One region of the Bacillus sp. AK124 genome, then DNA from elsewhere that is predicted to be linked to it. Evidence: riboswitches for the same ligand, from Rfam matches in the RefSeq annotation. Region 1 holds a riboswitch; the other holds the start of a gene.
What was found. A riboswitch is a leader RNA that binds a small molecule or an ion and turns the genes downstream of it on or off. The one in region 1 is predicted to bind glycine.
Positions count from the first base shown of each region.

Region 1 (4,429 bases):
GCCCCGGGCGGTGTTAAAAGCCCGAGAGCCAGCGGATTGGCGGACACGATGAACATGCTTTTCCCTTTATGGGCGATCGGTTCAATGTCTTTCAGCGGCTCAATTCGCCCGAAAAAGTTAGGGTATTGGACGATCACTGCTGCTGTATCTTCGCAGACGGCTTCATCAAGAGCCGCAAGATCTGTTGTTCCGTTTTTGGCAGGGACTTCTACCACGTCGATGTACTGTCCTTTCGCATACGTTACTAAAACCTCGCGCGATTCGGGATGGACGGTTTCCGAAACGACGATTTTTTTCTTTTTTGTATGTCCTGAAGCAAGCATTGCCGCTTCGGCTAATGCCGTTCCCCCGTCATACATCGACGAGTTGCTGATATCCATGCCCGTCAGCTCGCAAATCATCGTTTGAAATTCAAAGATCGCCTGGAGCTCCCCTTGAGAAATTTCAGGCTGATACGGTGTATAAGCCGTGTAAAATTCCGACCGCGAAATCACGTGGTCCACGATGACGGGCTGGTAATGATCGTATACGCCCGCTCCCAAAAAAGAGGCGTGCATCACTGTATCTTTATTTTTAGCCGCGAGTTTCGTCAGCTCTTTTGTGAGCTCAGTCTCGGACTTTGCCTTTTTAATTTGGTATTCCCCTTTAAATTTAACGCTTTCGGGTATATCGGAGAATAGCTCGTCGATCTTCTCGACTCCAATTGCCTCAAGCATTTCTTTTTTATCCTGATCTGTAGCTGGCAGGTAACGGTGCTTCATCTTCAGTCTCCTTTCACGGCCTTGGCAAACTTACGGCTGCCGTTTGTAAAATGGGGTTTTCACGATTTTGGCTTTCAAGCGCTTATTTCTGATTTCCACTTCAACGACGGTGTCGAGGGCACAGGCTTCTTTTTTCAGCAATGCGAGGCCGACGTTTTTCTTTAAGGTCGGCGACTGTGTGCCGGTTGTCACCTCGCCTGCTTGTTCGCCTTGATAATAGACGGCGTAGCCGTGCCTTGGAATGCCTTTATCGATCATTTCAAGGCCGACGAGCTTTCTGTCCGCTCCATGTTCCTTTTGGCTTGCCAGGACGGCTTTTCCGAAGAAGTCCGAGGCTTTGTTTGTTTTGACGGCGAATCCGATGCCGGCTTCGATCGGTGTAATATCTTTTGAGAGCTCTTGTCCGTACAGCGGCAGCTTCGCTTCAAACCTCAGCGTATCTCTGGCCCCGAGGCCGCACGGCACTAATCCCGAATCCTTGCCCGTTTCAATAAGCAGCTTCCAAATGTAGGCTGCATCTTCACTCCGGCAGTAAATCTCAAAGCCGTCCTCTCCCGTGTATCCCGTTCTGGACACAAGCGCCTGCACGCTGCCAATCGCCGCATCATCCCTGAACGTAAACAGCTTTAACCCGGCAAGATCGCTATCTGCGACCTGTTTTAAAATCGATTCGGCCTTCGGTCCTTGAAGGGCAAGCAGCGCAACCTCGCCAGACACGTTTCGAACCGAAACGTCTCCTTCTTGGTGCTTGTTCATCCAATCGACGTCCTTGTCGATATTGGCTGCGTTAATGACGAGCATGTAGACATTGGCCGCTTTTTTATAGACGAGGAGATCGTCGATCGTTCCGCCGTCTTCATAGCACATGGCCGTATACTGGGCACCGCCTTCTTTCAGTGTCGAAACATCGTTTGTCAACAGTTTTTGCAAAAACGGAAGGCTGTCTGTTCCTGTGATTTCGACCTCCCCCATGTGTGAGACGTCAAAAAGCCCCGCTTTCGTCCTGACGGCTTCATGCTCCTCTTTAATTGAAGAAAATTGAACAGGCAGTTCCCAGCCGCCAAAATCAATCGTTTTTCCGCCATATTCCTTATAAAGGTCAAATAAAGGCGTTCGTTTAAGCATTCTGCTTCCCCCTTCGCTTTTCAAACTAAAAACAAGTTTGCCAATCATCAGAAAACAAGAAAGATTCCAACATCACCTGGATGGTTCCGCCGCTTTGGACGGCACAAAAAAGGACAGAGAAGCCCCTTTGTCAGTTCTGAGGCTCTCTGTCCTGGCACCTGAAAGTTTACTTTGCATCAAAAGCAAAGATGTCCCCTTTGGTGGTTTGTTAAAACATCATATGATACAAACTCTCTCCAGAGTTGCGTCAAGCAAGAGTTCTTTTGCCTGAGAGATTCACTGTTTCCCCAGCTTGCTCCTTCGGCGCCGCTTTAAGGTTTCCCGCTATCGGTCTCTCCCCTTGCTGTCATTCGCTCATATTCATTTCTTTTCATGGACATACTATATAAAGCTTATGATTTTTTTACTGATGATCTACAAATATCCTACCATCATCACAACAATTGGGCAACAGGAAAAATCATTAACAATTTATTATTTTAAAATAAGAATGTTCGTGTTTTGTTTATTTGTTAGTAAAATCCGTTTTTTTCACGCAATATTTTCTTTTAAAAAAGAACATTTGAATCTCAGAAGAGAAAGGCGGCATTAGTGATGAGACCAGACATTCATTTCGACAACGAGTGGCCGGAACAGTTCAAAAAGCACCTTGATGAAGACGGACCATGGGCGAATTGGGAGCTTTACAAGCTTTCCTGTGAAGTGCAGAAAAGGCTTGCGATTCCGACGTTTGAAGGCTTGCAGGCCCCTTATCACCTCCCAGGCTTCACCCCGCTTCCCCATCAGCTCGAAGTCGCCCGGAAGGTAGTCGAGCAGATGAACGGAAAAGCCATCTTGGCGGATGAAGTGGGCCTCGGCAAAACGGTCGAGGCTGGGCTGATATTAAAAGAATACATGATTCGCGGGCTGGCCAAGAAAATCTTAATCCTCGTCCCCGCCTCGCTCGTCTCGCAATGGGTGAAGGAACTGCGGGAAAAGTTTTTAATTCCGGCCGTGGAACAGAAAAAAAGCTATGTCTGGGAGCAGTGCGATGTTGTCGTCTCCTCCCTTGACACGGCAAAGCGGTCGCCGCACAGGGAGACGGTTTTGTCGATCCAGTATGATGTGGTGATTATTGATGAAGCTCACAAACTGAAAAACAATAAAACAAAAAATTACGAGTTTGTCCGCAGCTTAAAGAAAAAATATTGCCTGATGCTGACGGCGACGCCCATCCAAAACAAGATCGACGAAATATTTAATCTCGTTTCCCTGCTAAAACCCGGACACTTGGGAAATGAAAGCAACTTCAACAAAGATTATACAAAACAGATCAATTCAGCTGAAGCGCATGAACGCTTAAAGTCCCTTATCAATAAAGTCATGATCAGAAACAGACGGCATGATACCGGCATCACCTGGACGAAGCGCCATGTCGAAACCGTGCCCATTTCCTTTTCTCCTACAGAACAGGCTTTGTATGACGAGATTAAAAAGCTGAAGACAAGTCATCAGCATTCATCAAGCATGTTCTCAATCATGACATTGGAGCGCGAATGCTGTTCAAGCAGAGAAGCTGTCTATATGACGCTGAAAAACATGCTTGACCGAAAGGATCGCGAAGCGCCGGTGATCTCCGAACCTGTCATCCACCATTTGATCGAAAAGGTCAACGAGGTCGCGCAAAATTCAAAAGCGCTGAAAGTTGTTGAGCTCATTCAAGAACTCGATGACAAAGTCATCATCTTTACTGAATACAGGGCGACGCAGATTTATCTGCAATGGTTCCTCCAGCAGAACGGCATCAGTTCTGTACCGTTCAGAGGCGGATTTAAAAGAGGAAAGAAAGACTGGATGAAAGATTTGTTCAGGGGCAAAGTTCAAGTTCTGATCGCGACTGAAGCAGGCGGTGAAGGGATCAACCTTCAATTTTGCAATAAAATCATCAACTATGACCTTCCGTGGAACCCGATGCGTCTCGAACAAAGGATCGGCCGGATTCACCGGCTCGGCCAGGAACGCGATGTTTACATTTACAACATGGCAACAAAGCATACCGTAGAAGAGCATATTTTAAAACTTCTCTATGAAAAGATCCATTTGTTCGAAAAAGTCGTCGGAGACTTGGATGATATTTTAACAAAAATCGAGGTCGGCAATTTTGAAGACCACCTTCATGACATTCTCTTTTACTCCGCGACAGACGAGGAAATGAAGATTAAAATGGAAAACTTAACCTCTTTCATTTCATACGGAAATGAAGCCGTTTCAAACCAAGAACAGATCGGAGGCTAAAATCAAATGCGTCAGGAAGAAATATACCTGTTTTTAGAACGCTTTTTCATCGCAAACGGCTGCACGATCACCGACAAAAGTTCAGGCCACATGACTGTGCAGCTGACGGTTGAAGTCGATAAACAGATTATGAACAGGCCGTTTTACTGGCACTGGCTCGAAAAGACGGGCGGAGAACCTAATCCGATGAAAATCACGCTGATCACGAATGAAGACGAGGCCCCTTCCGATATCGAAGGTGAGTTTATTCATTTTGGATCACCAAGACT
Region 1 covers NZ_CP096378.1:1,649,934-1,654,362, reverse strand. The annotation lists gene gcvPA (aminomethyl-transferring glycine dehydrogenase subunit GcvPA) at 1-761, opposite strand, end outside; gene gcvT (glycine cleavage system aminomethyltransferase GcvT) at 792-1,886, opposite strand; glycine riboswitch at 2,132-2,236, opposite strand; gene M1E06_RS08405 (DEAD/DEAH box helicase) at 2,481-4,160, shown strand; gene M1E06_RS08400 (YqhG family protein) at 4,167-4,429, shown strand, end outside.

Region 2 (4,429 bases), 1.6 Mb from region 1:
GGAAATTGGATAACTCTGGTTTCTCCTGCCACCGACGCCTCTGCCTCTGTCATCACGCCAGCATAATGCATCATCTTGTTGTTTACCGCTTCGTTCACGGCAAAAATATAGTCATTTGTAGCTATGGCTTTTAAAGTGTCAAGCCTTCCATCTTGTTTGACGGCCGCCCAAAAGTCTGCCTTTTCCTTATTTATGCCAGCAGAATCTGTGTAATCGCTCTCAAGCTCCGTTCCAATACCAAAAACGGTAAAGCTGTCTTTTTCCTCCAGCGTGTAATTTTTCATATTCAAAACCTTCCTTTTTTTAAAATAATCAAATGATTTGTCTTTTCACTTGATGCGTTTATAATAACCTTAAATCATGTCAAAAAATGATACTGTTTAGGAGGCCCCGATGAAAAAAGTTGAACGGATTAATATCATCATGCGGTATATCAACAACCGCGCCCACTTTACAATTTCTGAAATCATGCAGGAATTTCACATCTCTCGTTCGACAGCTATCAGGGATATCAGGGAAATTGAAGCTATGGGGATGCCGCTTGTTGCTGAAGTTGGAAGGAGCGGGGGTTATTTTGTCATGAACCACTCTGTCCTGCCTGCTGTTCGCTTTACCGATCATGAGATTAAAGCTCTTTTTATCGCTTTTATGGCTACAAGAAATCAACAACTCCCTTATCTAAAGAGCCGTCAGTCTTTAGCTGAAAAATTACTGGGCCTTATCTCAGAAAACCAGCAAGAGGCCCTAGTTTTTTTAAATCGAATCTTGCTTTTTGAAGGGACAAACCCCAATAATCCCGACCTGCTTGAGCTTTCAGATCTCCCCCATCCCATGTTAGAAAAACTCATCCAGCTCCTTCTTTTGGATAGCTATTTATTGATTACCATCAAAGAAGAGAAGGTAATAAAGACTTATCCCATTTATCTTCTGCACCTTTATCATGAAAAAGGCCTTTGGCTGATTGAAGGCTTTGACTTAAAGGATGAAAGGAGGAGGATTTTCCCTGTGGACAATCTTACCAATGTCAAACCATACTCTGTGAAAAAAAGAATAAGTAAGAAAAAGATTTTAGAGAAACTAGGTAAGCAGGAAGAAGTAATCAACCTTGTGCTTGAACTTGGTCCACAGGCGATTGCCCAATTCAAAAAATATCATCCTTTAAAAATTTCAATTTCCTATACGAATCCTTATCAAACCGCAGCCATTCTAAAGACTTTTATCAATGTGAATCATCCCGAAGAATTGTCCGAAATAACAAATTGGCTGCTTTTCCTAGGTGAAGATATCAAGGTCAGGGAAGTACCAGAAGAAGTATTAGAAGGTTTACAAGAGAGATTATGCTTATTCTGCCCATGAGCAGTGCCAGTTAAACCCCAATTTTCGAAAGGATTCCGTAATAGAAGCTGATTTATAAACCAGGTGAAAATATTGTCGCTAGTATAGGTGAGTTTAAGAATACTAGCGTTAACTATAAATAGGACCATTGACAAATCACTCAACCTCTATTAAAATTAAAAGTTATCCGATAGTAATTATCTCTATCGAAAAACTCAATACATGCAAGCTATGATTGCTGTGGGTCGCACTACAGCAGGAGCAGCTTCTGGAGAGACCGCGGAATTCTGCGGCGCCGAAGGGTTCACAATCTCAGGCAAAAGGACAGAAGAGTACCGAATATGTATTTGTCGTGCTGATGATTGTCAGCGGCACAAATATATTTTGATATTCTTATGACCGCGAGATTGGAGGACATCCAATCTCTTTTTTTATGGGCTTTTTTACTGCTCGTCGTTCACTAGAGAGGTAAGGAGGAGTTTGATGTGGAACAGCGGGAATTAAAGAGGGACTTATCCAATCGGCACGTACAGCTTATCGCTATTGGCGGGACGATTGGCACCGGGTTGTTTTTAGGCTCCGGTAAGGCGATTCAATTGGCGGGTCCTTCTATCATCTTTGCGTATTTCATTGTAGGTATTGCGCTTTTTTTCGTGATGCGGGCATTGGGAGAATTGCTGTTATCTAAAGCGGGTTATCAATCGTTAACCGATATTGCCGAGGAGTATCTGGGGCCGCGTGCGGCGTTTGTCACCGGGTGGACCTATTGGTTTTGCTGGATTATGACGGCTATGGCGGATGTGATTGCCGTCGGTGTCTATGTGAAATATTGGTTTGATATTCCGCAGTGGGTCCCTGCACTTATCTGTTTACTCATTTTATTAGGGCTCAATCTGTTGACTGTCAAGCTTTTTGGAGAATTGGAATTTTGGTTCGCTTTAATAAAGGTGATCACGATTCTTGCGTTAATTGTCATCGGTGTTATTTTGCTGGTGATCGGGTTTAAGACGCATACAGGAACGGTTTCGGTTACCAACCTTTGGGAGCATGGCGGTTTGTTTCCAAACGGATTTTCAGGCTTTTTGCTTTCTTTCCAAATGGTGATCTTTGCATATGTCGGTGTGGAATTAGTAGGTGTATCGGCGGCGGAAACGTCGAACCCGAAAAAAAATATTCCATCGGCTATTAATAAAATTCCTTTACGGATTTTATTTTTCTACGTCGGCGCGCTTATCGTCTTATTATGTATTAACCCTTGGATGGAACTGAATGCAGCGGAAAGTCCTTTTGTGAAAACCTTCAGCTTAGTCGGCATCCCGCTTGCCGCGGGAATCATTAATTTTGTTGTATTAACGTCAGCCGCGTCTGCTTGTAACAGCGGGATGTTTTCAACAAGCCGGATTCTGTACAATTTAAGTAAAACGAAACAGGGCCCGGCCAATTTTGCGAAGCTGAATAAAAACCATGTGCCGAGTCACGCGTTATGGGTATCAACCATTGTCCTGTCAGCAGGGGCGCTATTAAGCAAACTGATACCGGAACAAGCCTTTGGGATCGTGACAACCATCAGCGCGATTTGTTTCATATGGGTGTGGGGTGTGATTCTTGTCAGCCATATTAGATACAGGAAAACCCGTCCGCACTTACACGCAGCATCAACATTCAAAGCGCCATTCGCGCCGTTTATCAATTATGTTGTCCTGGCGATGTTTGCGGTCATTCTCATGATTATGCTGTATGCGGATGCGACTCGCCCGGCCTTGCTGCTGACTCCTCTATGGTTTATTGTATTGTTTATTTTATTTTGGATGAAAAAAAACAGGACAAAAAGAACATGATGAGTCAAATTAAATCTCTTGAAAAAGACGGTGTACTGCATGCAGTATGCCGTCTTTATTTTTGATTAACCGTTTCCTTTTATAGGTTTATATTTAATGTAGACATGAGAACGAGAGGAATGGAGTCATGGAATACAATTCATACATGAATGGACAATCGCAATATCCCGCTTGGTCCTATCCGTACAATTTGATCATATGGAAAGCGTTTGTCGGCCATGATGTGAAGTCCCATTTATATGGGTTATAACATAAAAAAGCGCCATACTGCCGTTTAAGCAGCATAGCGTCTTTCGTGTTAGTTCCGGATCAAATAATCAAACGCCCCTAATGCGGCATTTGCCCCCGATCCCATTGAAATAATGATTTGGTTATATGGTCCGTCTGTGCAGTCGCCGGCAGCGAATAGGCCAGGGATGGTTGTTTCGCCGCGTTTGTCGACTGCGATTTCGCCGATGCGGTTGCGTTCGACGGTTTCAGGGAGCCATTCCGTGTTCGGCACAAGACCGATTTGGACGAAGACGCCTTGGAGCTCGACGTGTTTTTCTTCTCCTGTTTCACGGTCAACGTAAGTGATGCCGTTTACGTTTTCATCACCCGTGATTTCTTTTGTTTGGGCGTTTTTCACGACAGTCACGTTAGGGAGACTGTAGAGACGTTTTTGCAGAACTTCGTCTGCTTTCAGCTCCGGTGCGAACTCAAGAACAGTCACGTGGTTGACGATACCTGCAAGGTCAATCGCTGCTTCGATACCGGAGTTTCCGCCGCCGATGACGGCGACGTCTTTGCCTTCAAACAACGGTCCGTCACAGTGAGGGCAGTATGCGACACCTTTGTTTTTGAACTCTTGTTCGCCAGGTACGCCGATATTGCGCCAGCGTGCGCCAGTTGACAGAATGACGGTTTTGCTTTTCAGAACAGCGCCGTTTTCGAGTTCAAGATGGAAAAGATCTTTTTTCTCAAGACCTTTTGCGCGTTGCAGGTTCATGACGTCGATCTCGTAATCCTTCACGTGTTCTTCAAGGCTTGCCGCAAGCTTCGGCCCTTCGGTGCGCTTCACGCTGATGAAGTTCTCGATGCTCATCGTGTCAAGGACTTGGCCGCCGAAGCGTTCGGCAACGATTCCTGTGCGGATGCCTTTGCGCGCCGCATAGATTGCTGCGCTTGCACCGGCAGGTCCGCCTCCGACAACGAGTACATCGAACGGATCTTTATCAGAAAGCTCAGATGCATCTGTGCCGCTGCCCATTTTCGCA
Region 2 covers NZ_CP096378.1:63,217-67,645, forward strand. The annotation lists gene M1E06_RS00365 (GyrI-like domain-containing protein) at 1-284, opposite strand, end outside; gene M1E06_RS00370 (helix-turn-helix transcriptional regulator) at 394-1,356, shown strand; glycine riboswitch at 1,594-1,673, shown strand; gene M1E06_RS00375 (amino acid permease) at 1,821-3,173, shown strand; gene M1E06_RS00380 (hypothetical protein) at 3,301-3,423, shown strand; gene ahpF (alkyl hydroperoxide reductase subunit F) at 3,472-4,429, opposite strand, start outside.
Region 2: it holds a riboswitch for glycine, as region 1 does, so the genes downstream of both, M1E06_RS00375 (amino acid permease) here and gcvT (glycine cleavage system aminomethyltransferase GcvT) in region 1, are expected to answer to the same signal.